Regions from separate parts of the Buttiauxella sp. BIGb0471 genome, predicted to be linked through region 1. Evidence: predicted binding sites of a transcription regulator. Region 1 holds the regulator's gene; each other region holds the start of a gene.
The links. Region 1 encodes CRP, which controls carbon source genes, mostly activating them, when cyclic AMP is high. Its sites were predicted from a motif close to ATGTGANNNNNNTCACAT; they were not measured.
Positions count from the first base shown of each region.

Region 1 (7,532 bases):
CGTGGTCGAGCCGATTCAGGGCGAGGGCGGTGTAACGGCAGCAACCCCAGAATTCCTGCAAGGCTTGCGCGAGTTGTGCGATGAGCATAAAGCGTTACTGGTATTCGATGAAGTGCAGTGCGGGATGGGGCGTATTGGCGAGCTGTTTGCGTATATGCATTACGGCGTGACACCAGATATTCTGACCAGCGCGAAGGCACTCGGCGGTGGCTTCCCGGTCAGCGTCATGCTGACGACTCAGGAAATTGCTTCTGCGTTCCATGTTGGCACTCATGGTTCAACTTACGGTGGAAACCCGCTGGCATGTGCCGTTGCAGGTGCGGCATTTGACATCATCAATACGCCTGAAGTTTTGAAAGGCGTTGCGACGAAGCGCCAGCAGTTCGTTAAGCATTTGCAGCAAATCGACGAGCAATTCGACGTGTTCAGCGATATTCGCGGCATGGGCTTATTGATCGGCGCTGAACTGAAACCTCACTATAAAGGCCGTGCCCGGGAGTTCCTGTATGCGGCGGCAGAAGCGGGCGTGATGGTCTTGAACGCGGGGCCAGACGTCATGCGTTTTGCCCCGGCGTTAATTGTTGAAGATGCAGATATCGAAGACGGTATGACGCGCTTTGCCAAAGCGGTCGCAAAAGTCGTTAACGCTTAATCATGCGTTAATTGGAGCGCCGTAAGCGGCTAAGCCAGATTCCGTGATGTGGCCGCTGGCGCCATGCAACCGAAGATATGGTATGCATGGTGCTGAGGTGGCCCAACACCCGCTGTAAATGTTGCTCCATGGTACTTAGCGGCCCGCTCGGAAGCCCTTCCAGTGGGTCGAGAATATTCGCATCATTGGTTTCCCCAGGCCCATCATACTGAAGCCGCTGCTGGCATCGTTGCAGCGCAATTTCACACGATTGCAAATAATGCTGGGCGAGATCCGGCGTCAACATGTTGTGTTCGCGGGCGAGTGTGGTCATCGCATTGATGTGTTCGACGATAAACTGGCTGTGCGTCACCCACAGTTTCATATCGGCAAGATAGTGCGAGTTAAATCCAGGTTCCTGCATCGCCTGGTTGAGCGAGTTGAATAAGGCATTGTGCGCCTGGTTGACCCTCATTCGCGAATACGCCAGCGGCGTGGGTTCCGGGTCACTGCTCAGAATCAGGCGAATCGCATCCTGATCGCGCTCCAGAGCATCGTGGGCGTTTTGGCGCAGCAAACCACTTTGCCATTGTGGCCACAGCCATACCATGCCGCCAAAGGCAATCAGGCAGCCGAGTAGCGTATCTATTAAGCGCGGAACGATGTACTGCTCGGCGCTGAGGGTGATCAGTTGCAGGGTGTAAACCGCCGTGACGGTAAAGCCAATTGTCGCCCAGCCGTAACTCTTACGAATGAACAAATAGCTGACCAGCGTAATGACCAACATCGCGGCCAGCGCGATATCTTGCGGAAAGTGGAAGTGCAGCGCGATGCCCGCTATCGCCAAACCTGCAATGGTGCCTGCCGACCGGTGAAGAATTCTCACCCGGGTTGCGCCATAGCCGTTTTGCGTCACAAACATTACCGTCATCAAAATCCAGTAAGGTTTAGGCAGATGTAAAAATCCCCCCAAAATACTGGCGATGGTCAGCATTACACCTAATCTGGCGGCGTTACGCAGCGCGGCGGATTTCAAAGATAAATAGCTTTTCAGTGCTGCCCAAAGTGGCAAACGACGCTGCCGGTCTTCCATCAAATCACGGATATACAACGGGCGCTGGGTGCGTAAAACTCGGCCAATCCGACTGAAGTGATAATGGCAAAATTGCCCAACCGGGTTATCCGGATTTTGACGCGCGATTTTCTCAAGGGCATCAATCTGTTTATCCATCGTGAACCGCTGCGGGAACCGATGATAAAGAATGTCGTCAGCCAGCACGCGTAAACGCGCTGCAATGGTCTGCGCGTTCCAGCGAATCACGGCTTCAGCGTGGCTTTTCTCAACCAGTTTTTGCACTTCGGCAGGTTGGTGAAGGCTGACGGAAATGTGTTCTTGTAAATCCAGAGCGACCTGAAACGCACGTAACAAGCGCTTGTAGCCATTTTGCTGGTTTGCCGCCAGCATGTGCAATTGCTGGTAGCAGACCGTGATCAGGTCAACGGCTTTTTGCTGCCGCTCCAGGAGCGGAGGCAGCGCTTTTTCAGGGTCGGTATGCTGCGTGAGCATCCCGTATTTGGCTTCGCAGTAATCCGCCAGTTGGCGATAGAGCAAGCTTAATGATTCGCGCAGTGGCTGCTCGCGCCACATCCAGAACCAAAACCAGTTAAACACGCCGTACCAAATTGTACCGCTGACATACAGCAGCATTGGCTTCCAGATGGGCATATTCCCCGCCATGCTGAGTGTAAAGATCGCGGCAATGAGTGAGGCGGGAAGCAGACGAGCATGCAGGGAGCTGATTTCTGCTGTGACGCCCAGCAATAGCGCCATCACAGCCAATATCACCGGCAACGGCACGGAGGTATAAAGCAATAAAAGCTGCATGATCAAACTGCTGACGGCAAACAGGCTACCGCCGACGATCAGGCGTTTGAAGAAGCGTTTATGGGGAGTATCAAGCCCTGCAATGTTGCAGCAGGCAGGGACTAAAGAGAAAAGCAGGCCGGACTGGAGATTGCCAAAGAGCAAACCTACTGCCACCGGAAGGCACAGCACCAGCGTTTGCCGCAGTGCGTAGTTAACTTCAGGATGGTAGATCAGTCTTCGCCACATAAACCCTTCTTACTTAAAGCTGCAGCGGCGTTAGCTGCGTTCATCCACCCGAATTACTTACTTGAGTAAGCTCATCGGGATGAACTCACTTGCTGCCTTGCTGCAGCTTCAATTAATCGGGTTTCGGATTTAGTTTTTTAGAGACAAAAAAGGCGTGTTATGAAGCAACACGCCTTTTTTGAGACGGAGATTAACGAGTGCCGTAAACGACGATCGTTTTACCGTGAGCAGAGATCAGATTTTGATCTTCCAGCATTTTCAAGATACGACCAACGGTTTCGCGAGAGCAACCCACGATCTGACCGATTTCCTGACGGGTAATTTTAATCTGCATACCGTCCGGGTGGGTCATTGCATCAGGCTGTTTAGCCAGGTTCAGCAGTGTCTGCGCGATACGACCAGTCACATCCAGGAATGCCAGGTTACCGACTTTCTCAGATGTCACTTGCAGACGGCGAGCCATCTGTGAAGACAGGCGCATCAAAATGTCTGGATTGACCTGAATGAGCTGGCGGAATTTTTTATATGAAATTTCAGCCACTTCGCAGGCACTTTTAGCACGAACCCAGGCACTACGTTCCTGACCTTCTTCGAACAGCCCTAACTCGCCAATGAAATCGCCCTGATTCAGATAGGAGAGGATCATTTCCTTGCCCTCTTCATCTTTGATCAGAACAGCCACAGAACCCTTGACGATGTAATACAACGTCTCAGCCTTTTCACCCTGGTGAATCAGTGTGCTCTTCGATGGATACTTATGAATGTGGCAATGGGACAAGAACCATTCGAGAGTCGGGTCTGTTTGCGGTTTGCCAAGCACCATGCGCGGTTATCCTCTGTTTTATAACTGGCTACCAACGACAGGACGCTAAACATCCTGTCTGGCGTTGCAAGTATTAGAATATTCCCCACCTTGGGGAGATGGCATGCAAGTCATTCTTGCTGCCTGTAATTAGTGATGTCCTCTGCATACATGCATAACGTCAATGTATCGATGTTGCATCTGGATTGTTTTAGCATAGCTTTTGACAAGTGTCTCCTATTGTCTCGTTTCAGCTTGACGCAGGTCGCCTTCCATTGCCAGATTTGCTGAATCTGCGTACTCTGAAAGACAATTTTTTCAACGGGAGAAGCAACATGCAAGCACGAGTGAAGTGGGTTGAAGGGTTAACCTTCCTTGGGGAGTCCGCTTCTGGACACCAGATTCTGATGGACGGTAATTCTGGCGATAAAGCACCCAGTCCGATGGAAATGGTTCTGATGTCCGCTGGTGGTTGTAGCGCAATCGACGTGGTTTCTATTTTGCAAAAAGGCCGCTACAACGTGACTGATTGCGAAGTGAAACTGACCTCCGAGCGCCGCGAGGAAGCGCCGCGTCTGTTCACGCATATTAATCTGCATTTCATCGTGACAGGCAAGGAATTGAAAGATAATGCAGTTTCGCGTGCGGTAGACTTGTCTGCTGAGAAGTACTGTTCCGTTGCGTTGATGCTGGAAAAAGCCGTAAACATCACCCATAGCTACGAAGTGATTGAAGGCTAGAGTGAAGTAAAAGGGCGGTGTTTAGCCGCCCTAATTATTGATATTCCGACCTTCCGCCAGGCGCTTAACTAACGGCGTCATGATCAATTCCATTGCCAGTCCCATCTTGCCGCCCGGCACCACTAATGTATTGATGTGGGAAATAAATGAGCCTTGCAGCATGGCGAGCAAATACGGGAAGTCGATATCATCCAGACCGCGAAAATGAATCACGACAAAACTTTCATCTAAAGATGGAATACCGCGTGCGGCAAACGGGTTAGAGGTATCTACCGTCGGTACGCGCTGGAAGTTGATGTGCGTGCGCGAAAATTGCGGCGTGATGTAGTTGATGTAATCGTCCATCGAACGCACGACGGAATCCATTACTGCTTCACGGGAATGACCGCGCTCGCTGGTGTCGCGCACCAGTTTTTGAATCCACTCCAGGTTGACAATCGGCACTACGCCAACCAGTAAATCGACGGCATTGGCGACGTCGTGCTGCGGGGTAACGACTCCGCCATGCAAGCCTTCATAAAACAAAACATCAGTCGGTTCTGGTAACGGTTGCCATGGAGTAAACGTGCCGGGAATCTGATTCCAGGGTACGGCTTCATCATAGGTATGAAGATATTTACGTGATTTACCCTGCCCGGTTTTGCCGTACTCAATAAACGTTTGTTCAAGCAAGCCGAAGTCGTTGGCTTCCGGCCCGAAGTAGCTGATATGACGGCCAAGGTCGCGCGCTTTACGAATCGCCATATCCATTTCAGGACGTGTGAAACGATGGAAACTGTCGCCTTCAACTTCAGCTGCACGTAGGTTTAATTGCTGGAAGATTTTACGAAAGGCGATGCTGGTGGTGGTCGTTCCCGCGCCGCTGGAACCTGTTACGGCAATAACCGGATGTTTGGCTGACATAAGGCAACAACTCCATGCGTAGTAGCAAGTTTGGTTGGGTGAAGGCAGTTGTATTATGCAGTATAGGCAGGCTTAGCCGCGAAATTGCCCGCGAGCCATGATATTCACCGTTTCATGAAGTTCTGACCATACCAGTACCGCTTCACCACTTTGCAGTTGGCGCTTAACATCAGCCACCTTTTGCTCAAGTGAGCGCTCTTGTTCACCATAATCTGTGCCTTCTCGTAATACAAAGGATTCAATCAGATTATCAAGCGTTTCGGGAGGCAGGTCTTGCCAGGGAATCATCATATTACTGGTCCAAAAATTGAGACAGCCATTGCGGGATGCGTTGCTCAAGCCACATTTCAGGGCGGCGTAACGTCCCACCAACAAACCCAACATGCCCACCGTAGCGCGTAAGTTGGTATTCGATATTAGCAGGCAATATGGCTTTATCCGGGATCACATGATGATCCATAAACGGGTCATCTTTGGCGTGGATGATCAGCGTCCGGGTTTTGATTTGCGGCAGTAACGGCATCGCGCTGCATTGGCGGTAGTAGTCGATAGCATCAGCAAAGCCGTGAATCTTTGACGTAATCAAATCATCAAACTCGCGCAGACGGCGCATTCCTTTAAGCTGACGCATATCAACAGGGAGAGACCCCGGATAGCTTCTGAGCTTGCGCGCGGCATTTTTCTTCAGCAGATTCAGGAGATAGTGCTGATAAACGCGGGAGAATCCTTTTTCGATATGCGCGCTGCAATGTTCCAGCATCAGAGGAGCTGAAACTATGACACCGGCCTGTAGCGTGCAGTCAGCACCTTGTTTTGCCAATAAACAAGCGAGCATGTTCCCGCCGAGGGAAAACCCCACTGCCGCAGTCGGCACTTTGCCATAACGGGTACTGAGCCAGTTTAAGAAGTAGCTTCCGTCTTCAGTTTCGCCCGAGTGATAAATGCGTTTCATGCGATTTGGCACGCCACTACATCCACGGAAATGCATGACTACGCCCAGCCACCCTTGCTTGCTGGCGGCCTCGATTAAACCGTGAGCGTATGGGCTGTGCAGGCTACCTTCGAGACCATGAAAAACGACTAACCGTGGTTTATGCATTGCCTGGCGTGGGTCTTCGCTCCAGGCAAGATCGACAAAATCCCCATCCGGCATGTCCAGACGTTGCCAGTGAGGTTTGAAATTGAGGCGACGGCGAATCAAACGCGGAAGCATGGTTTGCAGGTGTGGATTACTGACACCCTTCAACGGACGAAATTGATCATCTTCTTCGTGATTAAAATTCAATACTGCGGGACTTGTCGTAGCCATATCACACTGTTAGTTTCATTTAGTTTGCTAATTAACTTTACCGGGTGTGGAACACCCATTTCATGGAAACGCTTTTCTTCTCAATGCTTGGTTTTCTTTGGGTCGCGGCTATTACACCCGGCCCAAACAATATGTTACTGACTTCTTCCGGCGCCAATTACGGCTTTATGCGCACCATTCCGTTGATGATTGGCATCATGCTTGGGATGCAATGCATCCTGTTGCTGGTGGCCTTTGGCGTCGGTAGCTTAATCCTTTTGTATCCTGCTTTGCACCTTATCCTGAAGATTGCCGGGAGTGCTTACCTATTATGGCTGGCATGGAAAATCGGCACCGCGACCTATGAAAAACTGGAAACGGATGCGCCGCCTCCGGCTCCTATTCCATTCTGGCAGGGCGGTTTACTTCAGGTTATCAACCCTAAAGCCTGGTTGATGGCACTGGGTGCAGTGGCAAGTTTTAGCCTTGCCGGTGCTCAGTACCTGCATTCCGTGGCGTTAATCAGTATCGGGATTGCGCTGGTTAACATTGTTGCAGGTATTATCTGGATTGCGTTTGGCAGCATTATCGGCAAACTGCTGCGCAGCCGGCGCTCCTGGACAATCTTCAATGTCTTTATGGGGTTGCTGACGGCGGCGTGTGCCCTGTTGATTTGGCATTAAGTTCGCGGGCCTCATCCTTAGTTTTCGATAAGGTTGAGGCCAAACGGTTACTCGGCCTGCATCATCTGCTCTAACTTGTCATGCGCGTCCAGCCATTCCATCTCGCACTCTTCCAGTGCTGACTTCACTTTCACCTGAGTTTGCAGACATTCGGTCATTTCTGCTTTACGACTTTGGTCGTAAATAGCGCTGTCAGCCAGTTTCTCTTCCACTTGCGCAAGCTGGGCATTCAGCTTTTCCATCTGCTTTTCAAGCGTGGTGATTTGCTTACGCAGGGGCTGAGTTTGCGTGCGTAATTCTGCTTCACGGCGTTTCTGATCTTTACGAGCCTGTGCGCTGTTGACGTTATCTTTTGCAGAATCGAGCGGCTGG
Region 1 covers NZ_JANUEU010000004.1:11,687-19,218, reverse strand. The annotation lists gene M2371_RS13975 (aspartate aminotransferase family protein) at 1-652, shown strand, start outside; gene M2371_RS13970 (YccS/YhfK family putative transporter) at 660-2,744, opposite strand; gene crp (cAMP-activated global transcriptional regulator CRP) at 2,935-3,567, opposite strand; gene M2371_RS13960 (OsmC family protein) at 3,882-4,286, shown strand; gene M2371_RS13955 (phosphoribulokinase) at 4,317-5,189, opposite strand; gene M2371_RS13950 (YheU family protein) at 5,262-5,480, opposite strand; gene M2371_RS13945 (hydrolase) at 5,482-6,498, opposite strand; gene M2371_RS13940 (LysE family translocator) at 6,561-7,160, shown strand; gene M2371_RS13935 (ABC transporter ATP-binding protein) at 7,208-7,532, opposite strand, start outside.

Region 2 (7,532 bases), on a different contig from region 1:
ACTGCTGTTGACTGCTGTTTGATGGTTATCGACGCCGCGAAAGGTGTAGAAGATCGTACCCGTAAGCTGATGGAAGTTACCCGTCTGCGTGATACGCCGATCCTCACCTTTATGAACAAACTCGACCGCGATATTCGCGACCCGATGGAAGTGATGGATGAAGTTGAACGTGAGCTGAAAATCGCCTGTTCACCGATCACATGGCCAATCGGTTGTGGCAAGTTGTTCAAAGGCGTTTATCACCTTTATAAAGATGAAACCTATCTCTACCAGACCGGTAAAGGCCACACCATCCAGGAAGTGCGCATTGTTAAAGGGTTAGATAACCCTGAGCTGGACGCGGCTGTAGGTGAAGATCTGGCGGCGCAATTGCGTGACGAACTGGAACTGGTTCAGGGTGCTTCTCACGAATTTGACCGCGAGTTGTTCCTGGAAGGCGAACTGACCCCGGTCTTCTTCGGTACTGCATTGGGTAACTTTGGTGTTGACCATATGCTCGATGGCCTGGTTGAGTGGGCGCCTGCGCCAATGCCGCGTAAAACTGATACGCGTGTCGTGGAAGCGGCGGAAGATAAGTTCACCGGTTTTGTGTTTAAGATTCAGGCCAACATGGACCCGAAACACCGTGATCGCGTTGCGTTTATGCGTGTGGTTTCTGGTAAATACGAAAAAGGCATGAAACTGCGCCAGGTTCGTACCGGCAAAGATGTGGTAATTTCTGACGCGCTGACCTTTATGGCCGGTGACCGCTCGCACGTTGAAGAAGCCTTCCCTGGCGATATCATCGGCTTGCATAACCACGGCACCATCCAGATCGGTGACACCTTCACCCAGGGCGAGATGATGAAGTTCACCGGTATTCCGAACTTCGCGCCGGAACTGTTCCGTCGTATTCGTCTGCGTGATCCGTTGAAACAGAAACAGTTGCTCAAAGGTCTGGTGCAGCTTTCTGAAGAAGGCGCGGTACAGGTGTTCCGCCCAATCGCTAACAACGATCTGATTGTTGGTGCGGTCGGTGTGCTGCAGTTTGACGTCGTTGTGGCGCGCCTGAAAAGCGAATACAACGTGGAAGCAATTTACGAGTCGGTAAACGTTTCGACGGCGCGTTGGGTTGAAAGCACTGACGTGAAGAAGTTTGAAGAATTCAAACGGAAAAACGAAATGCAGTTGGCGCTTGATGGCGGCGATAACCTTGCTTATATCGCTCCAACCATGGTCAACCTGAACCTGACACAAGATCGTTACCCAGAAGTAACGTTCCGTAAAACTCGCGAGCACTAATCGTCTCTCAGGGCGCGGCAGCCGTCGCGTCCTGCTACTTTTCCCGTCTTATTAATCCCTTACGGATTGTTCTTAATTTCCTGCATTTTCCTTACGTTCCTCCATTCACAGCATGCAAATCTGTGATTGTTGTCTATATTTAACAAACCAGTGACAAATTGGTTGGTCGAATATGCCATGTAAACGAAGCTTTCTGGCGGGTTCATCCACTCTAATTTTTATTGGCGTTATTAAAAACTGAACGGAAAATTTTTGGGCCGTAACACTTGGCCTGAGGTTTAAGGAAAGCCGTTACATTAAGGCTTGTGCTCAAATTGTGAGCAAAACTATAGGAATTAATCGATGACTATGACTACGACTAAGATTTCTAAAACTCTGTTAGCTGTTGTTCTTGGCTCTGTGCTGGCAAGCGGTAGCGCTTTAGCAGAAGACAAGATGCTTAACAAAACCGAATCGACAGCGGACACAGCAGGCGAAAAAATTGATAGTTCTGTAAAAGACGTCGGTAATTTCATGGATGACAGCGCAATCACCGCGAAAGTGAAAGCCGCCCTTGTCGATCACGAAGATATTAAAAGCACTGACATCTCTGTGAAAACTGAGAAAAAAGTGGTGACGTTAAGTGGATTTGTAGAAAGCCAGGCTCAGGCTGAGCAGGCAGTTACCGTTGCAAAAGGTGTGGAAGGCGTCTCTTCCGTAAGCGACAAACTGCATGTGCGTAATGGCGCTGACAAATCTGTAAGCGGTTATGCAGGCGATACTGCAACCACCAGTGAAATCAAAGCTAAACTTTTAGCAGATGACATCGTCCCTTCACGTCACGTGAAAGTGGAAACCACTGAAGGTGTTGTTCAGCTATCCGGTACTGTCGAATCGAATGCACAGGCTGCACGTGCTGAAAGTATCGCTAAAGCTGTTGATGGCGTGAAAAGCGTCAAAAACGACCTGAAAGTGAAGTAATAGAAAGAAAGAAACTTTCTTCTCCGGTGACAACCACCGGGGAAGTAGGTCAGCAACATCGTTACTCAAATATCGCCAATGAGTGCGCATCTGGCACTCTTCCAGAAGCGATTCGGGTTCAATATGGTTAAGGAGAAGCTTATGTTTCGTTGGGGCATTATTTTTCTGGTCATTGCGTTGATTGCAGCAGCACTGGGTTTTGGTACTCTCGCGGGTACTGCAGCAGGTGCAGCAAAAATTGTCTTCGTGGTAGGTATTATTCTGTTCCTGGTTAGCCTGTTTATGGGTCGAAAACGCCCATAGCAATATTTACGTGCTATAACAATTAGAGACAGACCAAAGAGCCAGTCTATTTAGACTGGCTCTTGCGTTTTTAAGCGACTAATAAATAACCAATAATAAATATCCTTTAGATTAAGGAAAGCAGGGTGGGACAAAGAATACCCGTAACGCTCGGCAATATTTCGCCGCTTGCGCTTCCAAAGTTTCGTCCCGGAAAACTCGCCATTGTTTGTGAAGGCGGCGGGCAGCGTGGGATATTTACAGCCGGCGTGCTGGATGAGTTTATGCGCGCTAACTTCAACCCGTTCGATCTCTTCTTAGGCACCTCCGCGGGCGCACAAAATCTCTCAGCTTACGTTTGCCACCAGCCGGGTTACGCCCGAAGAGTGATCACCCGCTTTACAACCACACGCGAATTTTTTGATCCGCTGCGCTTTGTGCGTGGCGGGCATCTCATCGATCTCGACTGGCTGGTGGAATCGACCGCAGCAAAAATTCCGCTCTCGATGGGCACGGCGGAAAAAATGTTTGAGTCTGGCAAAGCGTTCTACATGTGTGCTTGCCGCAGCGATGACTACACGCCGGGATATTTTTCGCCAGACAGCGGTACGTGGCTGAATCTTCTGAAAGCCTCAAGCGCAATTCCTGGCTTTTACCGCACGGGCGTAGAAATTGATGGTATTGGCTATCAGGATGGCGGAATCAGTGATGCGATCCCGGTGAGAGAAGCGGTGCGTTTAGGTGCTGATACGCTGGTGGTGATTCGTACCGTACCTTCGCAAATGTATTACACGCCAGAATGGTTTAAACGTATGGAGCGCTGGCTTGGTGACAGCAGCCTGCAACCGTTGCTCAACCTGGTGCATCACCATGAAGCCAGCTATCGCGAAATACAGAGCTTCATCGAAAAGCCACCGGGAAAGCTGCGCATTTTTGAAATTTACCCGCCGAAACCGTTGATGAGCTCCGCATTGGGCAGCCGATTACCGGCGCTGAATACCGACTATAAAATCGGGCGTTTGTGCGGACGTTACTTCCTCGCAACCGTCGGGAAATTGCTCACGGATAAGCCGCCAATTAAGCGCCACCTTCCGCGTATTGTGGTTCCAGGGCAGGTGGTCGTTCCGCAGACTGTGGTCACTCAGGAACCATTGTCTAAAGCGGTGATTGAAACGCCGGAAGCCAACGACGCCACTTTCAACAACGAGGATACGGCGTGACAATGACCTTTTACGATACCCATTGTCATTTCGATTTCCCGCCGTTTAGCGATGATCAAGCCAACAGCATCTCACTTGCCGCGCAAGCGGGCGTAACAAAAATCATTGTTCCGGCAATCGAAGCCGATCGGTTTAGTACGGTGCTGGCGCTGGCAGACAACTACCCGGCGCTCTATGCCGCAGTGGGTTTGCATCCGATTGTGATTCATAAGCACCAGGATGCGTCGCTGGCCTTACTCGAACATCACCTGCAACAACGGCCACCTAAACTGGTCGCCATCGGTGAGATTGGGCTTGATCTGTATATGGAAAATCCGCTTTTTGATAAACAAGAAGCGATACTGGATGCACAGCTAAAACTGGCAAAACGCTATGATTTGCCGGTCATTCTTCACTCTCGTCGCACGCACGACAAACTTGCCGCGCATTTAAAACGCCATAATTTACCGCGCACCGGTGTGGTACATGGCTTCTCGGGCAGCCTGCAACAGGCCGAGCGTTTTGTGGCGATGGGTTACAAAATTGGTGTGGGTGGAACGATCACTTACCCGCGCGCCAGTAAAACGCGCGATGTTATAGCACGCTTATCCCTTAGCGCTCTGGTGCTGGAAACGGATGCACCCGATATGCCGCTTAACGGCTGGCAGGGGCAACCTAATCGCCCGGAACGAATTGCCGACGTTTTTCAGACGCTTTGTACATTGCGTTCAGAACCTCCCGAAGTTATCGCGAGTACGATCATTCATAACTGCGATGAATTATTCAAATTGAAATAGTCAGTAACAAAATGTGACGTAGCTCACTTTATAAGACAAACGTTTCTGTGAATGTCTATAAATACGTGATTGCCATTCCATTTCCTGGCCTCCCTACCGCTATAATCCCGCCCGCTAAGGGCTTTAGATCACTTTCCTTTTTCAACTTATACACAGGGATTCTGTATGCAACTACTCATGGGATTGATCGGCATGATCGTTCTGTTGCTGATCGCCGTTTTACTTTCCAGTAATCGCAAAGCGATTAATCTCCGCACTGTTATTGGCGCCTGGATCATTCAAGTCGGTATCGGGGCCTTAATTCTGTATGTTCCGGTTGGTCGTAAAGTGTTGTTGGCCATGTCCGAAGGGGTGGCGAACGTTATCGGTTACGGTAACGCGGGTATCTCTTTCCTGTTTGGCGGGCTGGTTTCGGACAAAATGTTCGAAGTCTTTGGCGGCGGTGGCTTTGTCTTTGCATTGCGCGTTCTGCCAATTATCGTCTTCTTCTCCTCACTGATTGCTGTGCTGTATTACCTGGGCATCATGCAGTTAGTTATTCGCATTCTGGGCGGCGGCCTGCGTAAGGTTCTGAAAACCTCTCGCACCGAATCTCTGTCCGCAACTGCAAACATCTTTGTGGGCCAGACTGAAGCTCCGCTGGTGGTTCGTCCTTATATCGCGACCATGACGCGTTCAGAACTGTTCGCAGTCATGTGTGGTGGTCTGGCATCTGTTGCTGGTTCTGTTCTGGCGGGTTACGCGCAAATGGGCGTTCCACTGGAATACCTGATTGCCGCGTCCTTCATGGCGGCACCTGGCGGCTTGCTGTTCGCTAAAATCATCCTGCCTGAAACTGAAACGCCAAACGATGCGCCTGAACTGGAATCGATGAAAAACGATCCTGATCGCCCGGCAAACGTGCTGGATGCAGCGGCATCAGGTGCGGCGTCAGGTATGCAGCTGGCCCTGAACGTGGGTGCAATGTTGCTGGCGTTTGTGGCGTTGATTGCTCTGCTCAACGGTATGCTTTCTGGCATTGGCGGCTGGTTCAACTACCCGCAACTGTCTATGGAACTGATTCTGGGCTGGGTGTTCTCACCGCTGGCGTGGGTTATCGGTGTGCCATGGAGTGAAGCGAATGTCGCGGGTTCCTTCATCGGTCAGAAACTTATCATCAACGAATTTGTTGCGTATCTGAACTTCGGTGAATACCTGAAAGATGATGCAACCGTTGCGGCAGCAGGCCTGCAAGTTCTGTCAGATCACACCAAAGCAATTATTTCCTTCGCACTGTGTGGCTTTGCTAACCTTTCTTCTATCGCCATTCTGATTGGTGGCTTGGGAAGCATGGCGCCAAACCGTCGTCATGATATCGCGCAGTTGGGTCTGAAAGCGGTCGCCGCAGGTACGTTGTCTAACCTGATGAGTGCAACCATTGCCGGGGTCTTCCTGTCACTATAAAAACGGCGATGTTAAAATTATAACATCCCTGTGAAATCAATGGCTGACGCTTGCGTCGGCCATTTTTTATTTTTGAACGGCATTTTTACGTTATCCAACGTTGTTAAATCACATATACTGTAGAAAGCATGTAATTACATCTTTGGCTTTTGTGATGCTATACACAAAACCATCAGGATTGTGAATGTTATAATTATAACATCGCAACTGATTCTATATCTTTTGTTGGAGAGTGTTATGACCGATTTAACTGCAAGCAGCTTACGCGCCCTGAAATTGATGGACCTGACTACCCTGAATGACGATGACACCAATGAAAAAGTGGTCGCACTTTGCCATCAGGCCAAAACAGCGGTGGGTAATACTGCGGCGATTTGTATTTATCCGCGCTTCATTCCAATTGCGCGTAAAACTCTGAATGCACAGGGTACGCCTGATATCCGTATTGCAACCGTCACCAACTTCCCGCATGGCAACGATGATATCGAAATCGCCCTGGCGGAAACACGTGCGGCTATCGCTTACGGCGCGGATGAAGTTGACGTTGTGTTCCCATACCGTGCGTTGATTGCGGGTAACGAGCAAGTCGGTTTTGAGCTGGTGAAAGCCTGCAAAGAAGCTTGTGCAGCGGCGAACGTTCTGCTGAAAGTGATTATCGAAACCGGTGAGCTGAAAGAAGAAGCACTGATTCGCAAAGCATCTGAAATCTCTATCAAAGCAGGTGCTGATTTCATCAAAACTTCTACTGGTAAAGTGCCAGTCAACGCTACACCAGAAAGCGCTCGCATCATGATGGAAGTGATTCGTGATATGAATGTCGCGAAAACGGTTGGTTTCAAACCTGCGGGCGGTGTGCGCACTGCTGAAGATGCAGCACTGTTCCTGTCTATCGCTGATGACCTGTTTGGTGCTGACTGGGCGGATTCCCGTCACTACCGCTTTGGCGCATCCAGCCTGCTCGCGAGTCTGTTAAAAGCTCTGGGCCACGGCGACGGCAAAAGCGCTAGCGGCTACTAATCTCTTCCTTTGCGGCGGTTTCCCCGCCGCATTTCACCTGATGAACTCAGGGGGTTACCTTGTTCCTCGCTCAAGAAATTATTCGTAAAAAACGTGATGGTCATGCGCTTAGTGATGATGAAATTCGTTTCTTCATTAATGGCATTCGCGATAACACCATCTCCGAAGGGCAAATTGCAGCACTTGCAATGACCATTTTCTTCCACGACATGACTATGCCAGAACGCGTATCACTGACCATGGCGATGCGAGATTCAGGAACCGTGCTGGACTGGAAGAGCCTTAATCTGAACGGCCCTATCGTTGATAAACACTCAACGGGCGGCGTGGGTGATGTGACGTCCTTAATGCTTGGCCCAATGGTGGCGGCATGTGGCGGGTACATCCCAATGATTTCTGGCCGTGGTTTAGGCCACACTGGTGGTACGCTCGATAAACTCGAAGCAATCCCAGGCTTTGATATTTTCCCGGACGATAACCGTTTCCGCGACATCATCAAAAATGTCGGCGTGGCGATTATCGGCCAGACAAACTCGTTGGCACCGGCTGACAA
Region 2 covers NZ_JANUEU010000003.1:475,357-482,888, reverse strand. The annotation lists gene prfC (peptide chain release factor 3) at 1-1,281, shown strand, start outside; gene osmY (molecular chaperone OsmY) at 1,624-2,241, shown strand; gene M2371_RS12955 (DUF1328 domain-containing protein) at 2,383-2,544, shown strand; gene M2371_RS12950 (patatin family protein) at 2,670-3,743, shown strand; gene M2371_RS12945 (TatD family hydrolase) at 3,740-4,519, shown strand; gene M2371_RS12940 (NupC/NupG family nucleoside CNT transporter) at 4,685-5,962, shown strand; gene deoC (deoxyribose-phosphate aldolase) at 6,200-6,979, shown strand; gene deoA (thymidine phosphorylase) at 7,039-7,532, shown strand, end outside.
Region 2: a site for CRP is predicted at 6,147-6,164, ahead of deoC (deoxyribose-phosphate aldolase). Genes of this name have one in related genera too.

Region 3 (7,532 bases), on a different contig from region 1:
TCACGCTGGCAGCCGCATTTAGCTGGGCCTGCGGTAACATTTTCAATAAGAAGATTATGCAGCTCGAGCAGCGTCCGCCGATTATGTCTTTGGTGGTGTGGAGCGCGTTAATTCCGGTCATCCCGTTTTTTGTCGTCAGTTTGCTGCTCGACGGCCCGGCGCTGATATGGCAAAGCCTGATTACGATAGATATGACGACGGTGTTATCGCTGATGTACCTGGCGTTTGTGGCAACGATTGTGGGTTACGGTATTTGGGGAAGCCTGCTTGGGCGCTACGAAACCTGGCGTGTGGCTCCGCTGTCACTGCTGGTTCCGGTGGTGGGAATGGCCAGTGCGGCATGGTTGCTGGATGAAACGCTGTCTGCGACACAACTTGCGGGTGCGGCGTTGATTATGGGAGGGTTGTATATCAACGTATTTGGTTTGCGGATCCGGCGGGCGGTGGTGAGTTAAAACGGAAAGCTGGCGGGCAAAAATGAAGGCCCGCCAAACAGAGAATTAGTTAGCATTTTCCTGGTAGTACGGCGTACCCAGGAATTCAGACTTATCGCCAATCGTGTTGCTGTTCTGTGCGCGGCTTTCAGACGGGGGAATGATCATGCCGCCGTGATTAGCCTGGGTGGTGCTGAAATTGCCTGATTGCTCCGCCATAACATTTGCGGAAGCCAGAATCAGAAGCAGGCTCGCAGCGGAGATAATACGTTTCATAAATCCTCGGTGTCTGGATAACCAGACGGTTGCATAGCGTTTGTAAACAGTTTTAATGATTTAGCGGATGAATATACTTTCCTTCGCCACCTGAACATGCAACGCGGAATCTGTGAGGTGGCACAGAGAAGTAATTCTTGAACGTGCGGGTCAGTGTCTGTTGCGACTCAAACCCATAGCGCTCTGCTAAGTACAGAATCGGCTCGTTGCTTTCTTTAAGCTTGAGGGCGATTTCCGTCAGTTTTCGATTACGGATGTATTGGCCTAACGAATGACCGGTCTCTTTTTTAAACATCCTTTGCAGGTGCCACTTCGAGTAACCAGAACGCTGTGAAACCTTCTCAAGGGAGAGGGGGTTTTCCAGGTTCTCTTCAATCCAGTCCAATATGCTTTGTATTGTTATTGAATCATTGTTCCGTCTGGACATCGTTTCACCTCTTTTCAGGTTTACGGTAATACCTTTGTTAACAGTTGATAAAGCGTGTCGACTTCATCAGCGGTCAGATTTTTTATCAGTTCCTGGTGCATGCTTTTCCCCAAAAGGCTGCGGCATTTCTCGCAAAGCGTGGCTCCTTCCGGAGTCAGTCTTATCAGCACACCACGTTTGTCGTTGGGATTCGGTAAACGCGCGACCCATCCTTTGCAAATCAGGCGGTCTAACATGCGGGTTAACGCACCGAGGTCCACAGAAAGCGATTTCTTCAACTCCATCGGGGTAATGCATTCTTCGCGATAGATGGTGCAGAGCACTTTAAATTGGGTCGAGGTGACATCCAGCGGGGAAAGATGCTCGTTGAGCAGGCGCTCCTTGTACTGGTTAACCATATAGATCAGTTGTCCGAGAGGGATCATTTCATTGAACAGATCGTTTTTATCTTTCACTATGGTTGCCCAGGCAAGTATATTTAATCACGGCAGATATTATTGCTCAGGCAAGCATAAGTCAACGTTATGAATCAGTGATGACACGAATAGCTAAAACGGTTCAGTTTTTAACATTGATACAATTCTGATAACCAACGCGGGACAGGTTGGCTGCTATACTCAGCAGCGCAAAAAGACACCGAAATAAAGGACAGCAGATGATGGATTTGGTTAAGGCTATTGGGCTGGGGTTAGTGGTATTACTGCCGCTTGCTAACCCGTTGACCACAGTAGCATTGTTCCTCGGGCTTGCCGGAGATATGAACAAGAAGGCGCGTGATAAAACCTCGTTGATGGCATCCATCAACGTATTCATCATCATGATGGTTGCGTACTACGCCGGGCAAGTTGTGATGAATACGTTTGGTATTTCCATTCCCGGTTTGCGTATCGCTGGCGGTTTAATTGTTGCGTTTATTGGTTTCCGCATGCTTTTCCCGCAACAAAAAGTCCATGAGTCTCCGGAGGCTCACAGCAAAGCGGAGGAGCTTGAACAAGAACCGGATACCAATATCGCCTTTGTCCCACTCGCCATGCCAAGCACGGCCGGGCCGGGTACGATTGCGATGATAATCAGTTCTTCTTCAACCGTGGAACACGGTGTGAACTTCCCGGGTTGGGTTGTGCTGGTGGCTCCGCCAATCATTTTTGCACTGGTTGGCCTGATTCTGTGGGGAAGTTTACGCAGTTCCGGGGCGATAATGCGGCTGGTAGGTAAGAGCGGGATTGAAGCGATTTCTCGTCTGATGGGCTTTTTATTAGTCTGTATGGGCGTGCAGTTTATTATTAACGGCATACTGGAAATAGTGACCCATTTCCCGGCAAGTTAAGCGGTAAAAAGGGCGACGGTTTATTGCCGTCGCCTTCATTTCATTAATGGTTATGCTGTTCTTCTAAAGATACCGGCCAGCGGCGGAAAATTAATACTGACCCAATCAGGGCGACCAGAGCAGGCACGGCTCCCACCATGCCAATGCTGGACATCTCAAAATGCAGGCTCACCTGGTTACCGACTAACGCGCCCGCGCCAATCCCGATATTGAAAATCCCCGAGAATAGCGCCATCGAAACGTCGGTTGCATCCGGCGCCAGCGCCAGAACCTTCACCTGCATTCCCAGCGTGATAACCATAACCGCGATGCCCCAGAACAGACACAGAATGGTTAAATTCACGGTACTTTGCGCAGACGGTAACAACAATGCCAGGCACAAAACCAATAGCCCAGTGGAGCTGCTGACCAGTGTCGATGAATGTCGGTTGCCCAATTTGCCGAACATCACGCTGCCAATAATTCCGGCACCACCCAACACTAACAGCAGGAAAGTTGCCATATTGGCGCTCAAGCCGGCCACGTTTTGCACGAACGGTTCAATGTAGCTGTAGGCGGTGTAATGCGCGGTGACGACCACAGCGACTAACGCATACAAGCTCACCAACGCCGGGCGTTTGAACAGTTCAGGCACACTTTTCAGCGAACCCGAATGCTCGCTTGGCAATTTTGGCAGCAGCTTAATGACGTAGAACAGTGTCAGGGCGGCGATTGCGCCAATGCCTAAGAAGGTGGTGCGCCAGCCGAAATATTGCCCCACCATGCGCCCGAGCGGCAAACCTAAAACCATTGCCAGCGCGGTACCTGTAGCAATCAGGCTCATCGCCTGGGCCTTTTTACCGGCAGGAGCCATACGAATGGCCAGCGATACGGTAATCGACCAGAAAATCGCGTGGGCAAAGGCGATACCAATGCGGCTGATCACCAGTACGGTGAAATTCCAGGCGGCAAAAGAGACGACGTGGCTGGCGATAAACAGAGCGAAAATGCAAATCAACAACCGCTTACGCTCGACCTTATTGGTCAGCAACATAAACGGCAGCGACATCAGCGCGACCACCCATGCGTAAATCGTCAGCATGATCCCGACTTGCGGCGTTTGCATACCAAAACTATCGGCGATGTCAGAAAGCAAACCCACCGGAACAAACTCCGTGGTATTAAAAATAAAGGCGGCGACCGCCAGCGTAACGACGCGTAACCATGCCGTTTTGCGTGATACGTTGCTTGTTGTCATAGATGGGTTTCGCGCTGATAAATGAAAGGTTTGGTGAGCAGGCGATCATAAAACCATCAATCCAGCCATACAACTGATTTTGTGATTTAACTCTCATTTTATTGTTCCGCGAATCACGTAAGGCGTGGCATGGTAGATGTCATCAGGCCACACAGGAAGAAAAGACCATGCAGCAAATTGATTTTTATATGGTTGATGCGTTCACCGATACCACTTTCGGTGGCAACGCCGCGGCGGTATGTCCACTCACCGAATGGTTGCCAGATGAAACATTACTGGCGATGACACGCCAGCATAACCAGTCGGAAACAGCATTTTTTATTACCACCGACAGCGGTTTTGAATTGCGCTGGTTCACCACGCAAGGGGAGATCAATCTTTGTGGCCACGCGACTCTGGCTTCGGCTCATGTGATTTTCGAGTACCTGAATTACCCGGAAACCACGATTCATTTTGAGACACGCTTTGTTGGCCCGCTTACAGTGACGCGCAATGGCGACTGGTTGACGCTTGATTTCCCGGCGTCGGGCAGTGAGCCCGTTGAGCCGCCGCAGTTGCTGCTGGACTCGCTCGGTATCAGCGAATACCAGGAAGTGCGGCTGGGGCGCACCTATACCGTGTTGCTCGCGAGCCAGGCGCAGGTTGAGGCGATTAATCCTGATTTTGATCTGATGCGTCAACTGGATCAAAAAGTGTGTATCACCGCGCCCGCGCAAACAGAAGGCTATGATTTTGTCAGCCGTTTCTTTTCTCCGAAGGCGGCGCTGACAGAAGACCCGGTTACCGGGTCGACTCACACTATGTTGATTCCGTACTGGGCAGAAAAGTTGGGTAAAACGCAGATGCTGGCGCGTCAGGTTTCCGCGCGCGGCGGGGATATACGTTGCCAACTGGTGGGCGACAGGGTGTTAATGTCCGGCCAGGCGACCACCTATTTAGTCGGCAAAGTATTACTGCGCTAAGACGTTTGCTCAAGCAGCCCGATAAACGCATCAAGTTGTCGGGTTTTTGCCCCTCGTCGCCAGATTAGCCAGGTGTTGAGATAACGCCAGTCAGCAGGCAACGGCGATATCGACACCTGGTGGCTGCCGGGCATGCTTTCCAGCATGCTGCGCGGCATTAGCGCAATACCCGCTCCGGCAATCACGCACGCCAGCATTCCGTGATAAGACTCCATTTCATGAATTTTGCCCGGCACCGAGTGGTGGGCGTGAAACCAGCTTTCAAAATGCCTGCGGTACGAACAGTTGGCGCGAAATGCATAAATGCTGACGCCGCTGACCTGGTTTGCATCCGTAATAGCGTCATGATCCGCCGGGGCGACAATCACCATTTCTTCTTCGTAAACCGCAATACCGTCAAGGGAAGGATGCAATATCGGGCCGTCGACAAAGGCCGCCGATAGCCGCCCATCCAACACGCCATCAATCTGATCGCCCGAAGGCCCGGTGGCAAGCGAGAGCTGAATTTTCGGGAAACGCTGGTTAAACATCGCGAGCAAACCCGGAATCCGCACCGCTGCGGTGCTTTCCAGCGAACCTAGCGGCAGCGTTCCTTGTGGCTCGTCACCGGAAACCGCCATCCGCGCTTCATCAACCAAAGCCAGAATACGTTTGCTGTAGCTGAGAAAACTGTGCCCGGCTGGGGCCAGGCGCAAGCGTTGGTTTTCGCGAATAAACAACTCAACTCCGAGATCTGCCTCAAGCTGTTTAATGCGCGTGGTGAGATTGGACGGCACCCGGTGAACCTTCGCCGCTGCCGCGCTGATGCTGCCGGTTTCCGCTACCGCATTAAACATTTCAAGCTGCGTGAGATCCATAAACCTTTCTCGTTACGTGAATGACTCGCTCATTATTATTCATTTTTCATGATTGTCACGCAGGTTTAAGGTATGGGCATAACGCGAACACAGGAGCAACCATGAACCATCACGCTATTTCAATGAACCCGGCCACCGGCGAGCAGCTTTCCGCCATACCGTTTGAAACGCCCGAGCAGCTCGATACCGCGCTGGCGGGGAACCACGCGGCATTTAACGTCTGGCGGAATATGCCGCTGGCTCTGCGGGCGGATAAATTACGCCACCTGGGCGCGGCGTTGCGTCATCACGCTGAAGCGCTGGCACAAATGATCACTGCAGAAATGGGTAAGCCGATTACCCAGGCTCGTGCGGAAGTGGCGAAAACGGCGAATTTGTGTGACTGGTATGCAGAACACGGGCCAGGCATGCTGGCAACCGAAGGCACTCTGGTGGAAAACCATCAGGCGGTGATTGAGTACCGGCCTTTGGGTGCCATTCTGGCGGTGATGCCGTGGAACTTCCCGCTTTGGCAAGTCCTGCGCGGTGCGGTGCCGATTCTGTTGGCGGGCAACAGTTACGTTCTCAAACATGCGCCAAACGTCATGGGATGCGCGTTACTGATTAAAAAAATGTTCGCCGAAGCGGGATTTCCGCAGGGCGTGTTTGAAGTAATTAATGTCACGCCTGAAGGGGTGAGCCATGCGATTAAGGATGCGCGAATTGCGGCTGTCACCGTAACGGGAAGCGGGCGTGCGGGGGCGGCGATTGGTGCGCAGGCAGGTGCTGCATTGAAAAAATGCGTGCTGGAACTCGGCGGTTCAGACCCGTTTATCGTGCTCAATGACGCTGATATTGATGAGGCGGTGAAGGCGGCAGTTGCAGGGCGATTCCAGAACACCGGGCAAGTCTGTGCGGCAGCGAAACGCTTTATCATCGAAGAAGAGATTGCGGACACATTCACCCAGAAGTTTGTTGCAGCCGTTCAGGCGCTGCAAATCGGCGATCCCACTCTTGATACAACCACTATCGGCCCGATGGCGCGTTACGATCTGCGTGATGAGTTGCATAAACAGGTGACAACGTCACTTGAACAGGGGGCTAAATTACTGCTCGGCGGCGAGAAAATGGCAGGCAAGGGCAATTTCTACGCGCCAACCGTTTTAGCGAATGTCACGCCTGATATGGTGGCATTTCGTGAAGAGTTGTTTGGCCCGGTGGCGGCTATTACCAGAGCGCGCAATGCGGAACATGCCCTGGAACTGGCAAATGACAGTGACTTTGGCCTTTCAGCCACGTTATTCACCTCTGATACTCATCTTGCCGATGACTTTGCGGCGCGTCTTGAATGCGGTGGCGTGTTTATCAATGGCTATAGCGCCAGCGATCCACGTGTGGCGTTTGGCGGCGTGAAGAAAAGTGGCTTCGGGCGCGAGCTTTCGCATTTTGGACTGCATGAGTTTTGTAATGTGCAGACAGTATGGAAAGACCGCCGCTAGTTGCTGATATACTGGCGGGCGTAAAATACCCGCCAATCAGGAGTTTGCAGTGCCAGGTCTGTTAGATAATCAATTGCTGGAAGATATTCTCGCCCAGGTTCGCCCGCTTATTGGCCGCGGTAAAGTGGCTGATTACATTCCAGCTCTGGCAGAAATTCCCGGCAACAAACTGGGAATTTCAGTGTGTACCGTCGATGGTGAAGTTTTTAGCGCAGGGGATGCGACGGAACGTTTCTCGATACAGTCCATTTCGAAAGTGCTGAGTCTCACGCTTGCGATGGGGCGTTACGATGAACATGAAATCTGGCAGCGCGTGGGGAAAGAGCCTTCGGGACAACCGTTTAACTCTTTGCTCCAGCTAGAACTTGAACAAGGCAAACCGCGCAACCCGTTTATCAATGCGGGCGCGTTAGTGGTGTGCGATATGTTGCAGACTCGCCTGAGTGCGCCGAAACAGCGTATGTTGGAAGTGGTGCGCGCGTTGGCGGAACAACCCGATCTGGCTTACGACGGCAGAGTCGCTAAATCTGAGTT
Region 3 covers NZ_JANUEU010000001.1:1,230,574-1,238,105, reverse strand. The annotation lists gene eamA (O-acetylserine/cysteine exporter) at 1-455, shown strand, start outside; gene marB (multiple antibiotic resistance regulatory protein MarB) at 501-710, opposite strand; gene marA (MDR efflux pump AcrAB transcriptional activator MarA) at 763-1,137, opposite strand; gene marR (multiple antibiotic resistance transcriptional regulator MarR) at 1,158-1,592, opposite strand; gene M2371_RS05825 (MarC family NAAT transporter) at 1,793-2,464, shown strand; gene M2371_RS05820 (sugar transporter) at 2,508-3,701, opposite strand; gene M2371_RS05815 (PhzF family phenazine biosynthesis protein) at 3,869-4,663, shown strand; gene M2371_RS05810 (putrescine utilization regulator PtrR) at 4,660-5,520, opposite strand; gene sad (succinate-semialdehyde dehydrogenase) at 5,622-6,998, shown strand; gene glsB (glutaminase B) at 7,048-7,532, shown strand, end outside.
Region 3: a site for CRP is predicted at 3,781-3,798, ahead of M2371_RS05815 (PhzF family phenazine biosynthesis protein). Genes of this name have one in related genera too.

Region 4 (7,532 bases), on a different contig from region 1:
AGAAACGGTGCTGGATTATGAAATCTGACGAAAGCTTAACGGAGGGTTATATTTAAGCTATCTACATCACGTCAAATAATAGGGAAATTATGATCCGTTTGTCCTCGCTTGCCCTGGTGCTTGCTACCGTTACTCATAGCGCACTGGCGGTGACCTATATGCTTCCGCCAGAGGGTAGCCGCCTGGTCGGGGCACCGTTGACCATCTCCGTTCCGGAAGGGAATACTCAGCCGCTGGAGTATTTTGCTGCGCTTTACGGACAGGGCTTTAGCAATATGCTGGAGGCTAACCCAGGTGTTGATCCCTTCCTGCCAAAAGCCGGAACTCAGTTGACCATTCCGCAGCAAATGATTCTGCCGGATACCGTACGCCAGGGCATCGTGATTAACGTCGCCGAAATGCGGCTTTACTACTACCCGGAAGATAGCAATACGGTGGAGATTTTGCCGATTGGTATTGGCCAGGCCGGGCGCGAAACTCCGCGTAACTGGGTGACGAAAGTGGAACGTAAGCAGGAAGCTCCCGCCTGGACACCAACAGCGAATACTCGTCGCGAGTACGCAAAAGAGGGTAAAACACTGCCAGCATTCGTGCCGCCAGGTGAAGATAACCCGATGGGGCTATATGCGATTTATATCGGTAAGCTGTACGCCATTCACGGCACTAACGCTAACTTTGGTATCGGCCTGCGAGTAAGTCAGGGCTGTATCCGCCTGCGTAAAGACGACATTAAATATCTGTTCGATAATGTCCCGGTAGGGACGCGCGTGCAGCTGATTGACCAGCCGGTGAAAACAACCGTCGAGCCAGACGGGCGGAGTTGGCTGGAAGTGCACGAGCCTTTGTCGCGTAACCGTGCGGAGTTTGAATCTGACAGAAAAGTCCCGCTGCCAATGACTTCGGCACTCAACAATGTCACGCAGGGTTCTGGCGTGGATGCCAGCGTGGTGAGTGCTGCACTGACCCGTCGTTCCGGAATGCCGGTGCTGATTAGTTCTGAATGAGAAAGCAAAAAGCCCGCTTAGTTTCCTAAGCGGGCTTCTTAAATTTGGCTCCTCTGACTGGACTCGAACCAGTGACATACGGATTAACAGTCCGCCGTTCTACCGACTGAACTACAGAGGAATCGTTTGAACGAGGCAAATAGTATCGTGACGTTCAAAAAGAGTCAACGACAAAAATAACGCATTGATTCAAATGATTAAATTAAATCCAGATTGTCGAATTAATGCACCGTATTTCCACTGGATGCTGCTGCATTTTCACTCTCACGCAAGCGTAACAATGGGTTCTGACCATAAAACTGGCAAAACCGTTGATAAAGCGCTGGGAAGCGTGGCGCGAATAGCTCAGGCGCACTGAAAAAATACTCTGATAGCACGGCAAAACACTCAGCCGGTTCAGACGCCGCGTAGGCATCAATGCTGGCGGCGTTTTCACCCACCATGTCAATCTCATCCTGAATATTGCTCATAGCAGCATGGAGATCGTGTTCCCAGCCTGCGACCTCGCGTAACGCTATCAACGGAATGCCGCTGGCGCGGTCGCCATTGCGCATATCCAGTTTATGAGCCACTTCATGGAAGACCAGGTTAAAACCAGAGGCGTCAAAAGAGTCCTGTACATCCAGCCAGTTCAGGACAATTGGGCCTTGCTGCCAGCTTTGCCCGGATTGCACAATGCGCTGGTTATGCACCAGGCCAATATCATCTTCCCATTCATCGTCGACAACAAATGGGGCAGGGTAGATGAGGATTTCGTGAAAACCGTCCAGCCACTCAATACCCAGTTCAAGTATGGGCAGGCAGAACAGAAGCGCGATACGCGCGCTTTTCAGCTCATCGAGTTCAAAACCCTGCAAAGGCACCAGGCGTTTTTGCTGCAAAAAACGATCGGCCAGACGAACCAGCTTTTCTTGCTCGGCATGGGTGAGCGTTGCCAGAACTGGAATAGCTAATGCCTGCTCCCACGGCAATGCCGTGACAGCGGATGAATCACTTGATTTCCAGGGCCACTTAATCATGTTACTCGCTCGCAAAGTCATCTCTTGAACGGAAAACTACTATACCGTGACTGTGAAAGTGCCGCACTAATGTGGCACATGGCAGCGACCAGAACAGGACCGCCTGAGAAGCGGATTATCGCGCTTTCTCTGTGACATTATTCAACCACTTACTGGTTTTTCGTTCAACGACGCGAGTCACAGGTTGATGCGAGAGAGGTAAATTATTTCATTTGAGAATAGTTGGAGGGGAGATATATGTTTTTGTTATGGGATAAATCGGTGTTTATGTGGTGGGCTGAAAGCAAAAAAGCCTGCTTACGCAGGCTTTTGAATTAACAAGCAACCGTATTGATCGAGATTAGAACTGGTAAACCAAGCCAACACCTACAACGTCATCGGTAGAGATGACGTTAGCTTTGTAGAAGGAGTCATCGTTATCCAGCAGGTTGATTTTGTAATCAACGTAGGTAGAGAAGTTTTTGTTGAAGTAGAAGTAAGAGCCAACAGAAACGTATTTAACCAGGTCTTTGTCATTCCAGTCGCTGTTATTAGAAACATCACCCATCAAGTCCTTACCTTTAGATTGCAGGTAAGAAATCTCTGGGCGCAGGCCGAAGTCGAACTGATATTGCGCAGTCACTTCAAAGTTCTGGGTTTTGTTAGCAATACCGTAATTACCAAATGGTGTCATGTTGCGAGTTTCAGCATACATAGCAGCCAGATAAATATCGTTGGCGTCATACTTCAAACCTACAGTCCACACATCAGCATTTTCACCACCCGCCATCAACACGCCAGCGCTGCGAGTTTGCTCATTGGTACGGTCTGACGAAGCATATGCAGCGCCTGCACTGAAGCCCATGCCGAAGTCATAAACTGTTGAAAGACCCCAGCCATCGCCATTCTGGAAGCGAACATCGCGGCCGTTATTGGTGCCTTCCTGGTCTTCGTTTGCATTAGTACTTTCGTTATTGCCCTGATATTGCACAGCAAAACTCAAGCCATCAACCTGGCCGAAGAAGTCGCTGTTACGGTAAGTGGCAACGCCGTTTGCACGGCCGGTCATAAAGTTGTCAGTCCAGGTGTATGAGTCGCCACCGAATACTGGCAGCATATCTGTCCAGGCTTCAACGTCGTATACGACGCCATAGTTACGGCCATAATCAAATGAGCCGTAATCGCCAAATTTTAAACCAGCAAATGCCAGACGCGTAAATGCGCTCTTGCTGTTATCACCATCCTCGGTGTTATTAGCGAACATTTTGTATTCCCACTGACCATAACCCGTCAGTTCGGAAGTAATCTGTGTTTCACCTTTAAAGCCGATCTGGGTATAGGTACCGTCGCCGTCATTTCCTACATTGTCAGAGAAAGTATGACGAGCATCAACCTTGCCGTAAAAATCTACTTTATTACCATCTTTATTATAAATTTCTGCCGCATTTGTAGCGCCCATTGCCAATAAAGCGGGGATCACTAATGCCAGTGCTGTTCTTTTCATTTATCTATTCCTTTAAATCATAATTATTATGAATGATGAGTTATTTAACGCCCTCAATAACCGCAATGATCTTATTACAGATAGTTCCATTTATTTATAATTAAACATGTAACTGTGTTATTTGAAATAAGACAAAATGTTTCTTGATGGTCATTGTGTATGTTATTGAAATATATGAATTAAAATTTATTTTAAGATGCTTCTGATATTTTTTGCGCATGGTTTTAGTGGTATGAATATAAAAATATTATTTATTTTAAAAGTTACATCGTCGCGCAGGGCGATTTATTTTTTATCGGGGATTTGTTTTTCATTTTAATATTTAAGCGATGCTTTATAATTTATTTATTGCCTATTAAATATTAATTAAATGGGCGACTGAATAATATCCAGATGTGGTTTTATTGTTAACTTCATGATAATCAACATTATATGTTACATATTTTAAGATAATTCCTAATAAAAAAGAGGGCCCGGGACTGTCAAAAAATGGCAAAAATGTGATAAAAATCACATCAGGAAGATGGGACCCCATCGAAGAACAAAAGCTAAACAATTGGGAGAGTTATGTCAGACGTTATGGATGCGAAACCAACCCGTACACCGGGTGGTAAATTGGCGTTGTGGTTGTTCTATGGGTTCTGCCTGTATACGGTTTGGTCAGTGTTACGATATTTTTGGGTGGTCAGTGATGTTACCGACGGCGATATGGGCTCGCTCGGCGGAAAACTACTCGGTGCTTTGATGGGCCTTTTGGTTCTTGGTTCGGTGGCGGCGCTATTAGGCTGGCTTGCCTGGTATACGCGCGCCCGGTAAATAAATCGTGCCAAAGTGGATTGTTGTCGGCGTGGAACTTGCTAATTTTGTGATCCTGTACTCATATTAAGTACCGGGTCCAGCTGCGAAGTAAGGAGTACGTATGCCGATAGCCCACTGGCAAGCGCGTTTTGAAGAGTATTTGCAACACAACTGGTTGCAGGACGATAAAGCCCACGACGTGGCTCATTTTCGTCGCGTATGGAAAACGTCACAACAGATCATGGCTACGACAGAAGCGGATCGATTAGTTGTCCTAACCGCCTGCTATTTCCATGACATCGTCAATTTGCCAAAGAACCATCCGGAACGACATCTTGCTTCTACCCAGGCTGCGCAAGAGACACTACGCATTCTGGACACGACATTTCCCGATTTCCCACACCATTTGTATGATGCGGTAGCCCACGCCGTGCGTGCACATAGTTTCAGCGCCGGAATTGCCCCTCAAACACTTGAAGCAAAAATCGTGCAGGATGCAGACCGCCTTGAGTCACTAGGGGCGATTGGCCTGGCACGCGTTTTCTACACCTCTGGCGCACTCGGGCGGCCTCTGTTTGATAGCGAAGACCCGCTGGCTAACGGGCGTGAGCTTGATGATGCCACATACGCCCTGGATCATTTCCAGAAAAAGCTCCTGAAATTACCAGAGACTATGCAAACCGAAGCAGGGCGAGAGCTTGCCCGTTATAACGCCGATTTTTTAGTGAGTTACATGGCTAAGTTGTGTGCCGAACTGAAAGGTGATTACTGCGGTATAGAGCAAGAAGTCATGCAGCAATTTTCATCCCAAAAACATTCCTCATAAAAGCGTCGAATTAAAACAAAAGGGATGCCCGCGATACTGGCGGGCCGCTCTCATTCTCTCTGGGTCAAATCAGTGATAGAGTGACACTCTCTTTTCCCGAATATGGTTCATGATGAACGACTTCGACGCGATTGCCGAACAACTCTCACAACAATCTCTGCGCCAGCAACAACAGCAACTGGAAGAAGACTCCGCGTTAGTGTCCCGCATTCTGGAAATTTATGACCAGAAAACAGTGGCGCATCATTTGCGTCAGGTTAGCGGTGACTGGACTCGTGAATCGCTCAATCGCTGGGTTAACCGAAAATCGTCCCCGCGTGTTCTGAGCGCCGCTGAAAATCAAATGCTGCAAAATATGTTGCCGCCGCCGCCTGCTCATCACGGGAAATATGCGTTTAAATTCGTGGATTTATTTGCCGGAATTGGCGGGATTCGCAGCGGTTTCGAAGCGATTGGCGGGCAATGCGTGTTTACCAGCGAATGGAACAAACATGCGGTGCGTACCTATAAAGCCAACTGGTATTGCAACCCGGAAAGCCATCAATTTAACCAGGATATCCGCGATGTCACACTTAGCAATCGTGACGATGTCAGCGATGAACAAGCCGCCGCGCATATTCAGTCCACCATGCCGGACCACGATGTCCTGCTGGCAGGATTCCCATGCCAGCCATTTTCACTGGCTGGGGTGTCAAAGAAAAATGCTTTAGGCCGTGCACATGGTTTTGCCTGTGAAACGCAAGGTACTTTGTTTTTCGATGTCGCTCGCATTATTGATGCAAAACGCCCGGCTATTTTTGTCCTGGAGAACGTTAAAAATCTAAAAAGCCACGACAAAGGTAATACCTTCCGCATTATTATGGAAACGCTCGACAGCCTCGGTTATGAGGTCTCCGATTCCGCGATAATGGGCGCGGGTGATCCAAAGATTATCGACGGTAAAAATTTCCTGCCGCAGCATCGTGAGCGCATTGTGCTGGTGGGCTTCCGTCGCGATCTCAATCTGCATAAAGAATTCACACTCACGAAGATCAATGAACTGTATCCGCAACGCCGCCCGACGTTTGGTGAATTACTCGACCCGACCGTTGACGCGAAATACATTCTGACCCCGACGCTATGGAAGTACCTTTATTATTACGCCAAAAAACACCAGGCGAAGGGCAATGGTTTTGGCTACGGTCTGGTAGACCCGACTAATCCGGCGAGTGTCGCGCGCACTTTGTCCGCCCGATATTACAAGGACGGCGCTGAAATTCTCATCGACCGTGGCTGGGATAAATCACTCGGGGAAGAAGATTTTGATAATGCCGATAACCAGTTGCGTCGTCCGCGCCGTTTAACGCCGCGTGAATGCGCGCGCTTAATGGGTTTTGAAGCGGTGCAGGGGAATGCCTTCCGTATACCGGTATCCGATACGCAGGCTTATCGGCAGTTTGGTAATTCAGTGGTGGTGCCTGCATTTGCCGCCGTCGCCAGGCTGCTCGAACCCCTAATAAAGCAAGCCGCTCAAAAACGCATGGCGCGATAATTACCCGTAAATTCAAATGGGGTGACGGTATCAGTTACCCCTTATTTTCAGGATTATTTTTGGCGATTTAATTTTTGTTTCTCACTATTTACGCCGTATCTCGCAGTAATAATGCCGGCCTGGAATTCCAGAGTCTTTATTTGTTCCCAGGCATCGTTGCCATTTTTAGCTTCCATATCGTGAAGTTGCATACCGAGTGCTTCGATTAAGCGATCACCATAACCTTTAAGCTCGTATTCTGCGCCCTCAAGGCAGGAAAGGGTTCCCAGTCGGTCGAACATTTGCAGGTCTTCTGAAAGAAAGACTGTATCGGTCACTTGTGTACCCGTTTTATGTGACCACTGGCGAATTATTTCACGGCGAAACTGCGCCGGAGCTGAGCTTTTACAGTCTTTTACCACATCAGGTTCAAGCGTTGCTGAGAGTACTCCCGGAGTGATTTCCCCGTTTGCAACCCTCTTCCAACTCATGAGGTAATCGTGGGTAATATTATTTTCTGCTTCCCCTGCGTAAATATTGAATACTCCACTCCCCAGCAAGAATGGAATGAATAATGATTTGTATAGTGTCATGTCATCGTCTTAATCAGTGTCAATCGAGTTAATAAATGTACTTTATTCTGTGAGGACTTTTACATGGTTACAAAATAATATCATTGATGTTAACAATTGATTTTTATTTGCTGCATAATAAACTTATCTCTGAGTGTAGATTGCCACTTTAATTGAGTTGAGAAAAGTTGAAATAATTTCAGTTATGAATATAGGTGGATTGGTTAATATAATATTATTAGTTGATACAGCGTGTTAGGTGAATACTTGTCTTTGACTAATGTCCAAAAATATACATAATCAACTCAGATGTCTGGTCG
Region 4 covers NZ_JANUEU010000001.1:621,511-629,042, forward strand. The annotation lists gene cbl (HTH-type transcriptional regulator Cbl) at 1-28, shown strand, start outside; gene ldtA (L,D-transpeptidase) at 90-1,004, shown strand; tRNA gene M2371_RS02870 (tRNA-Asn) at 1,050-1,125, opposite strand; gene mtfA (DgsA anti-repressor MtfA) at 1,226-2,023, opposite strand; gene ompC (porin OmpC) at 2,364-3,506, opposite strand; gene drpB (cell division protein DrpB) at 4,086-4,322, shown strand; gene M2371_RS02890 (phosphohydrolase) at 4,426-5,130, shown strand; gene M2371_RS02895 (DNA cytosine methyltransferase) at 5,243-6,661, shown strand; gene M2371_RS02900 (hypothetical protein) at 6,715-7,233, opposite strand.
Region 4: a site for CRP is predicted at 4,005-4,022, ahead of drpB (cell division protein DrpB). Genes of this name have one in related genera too.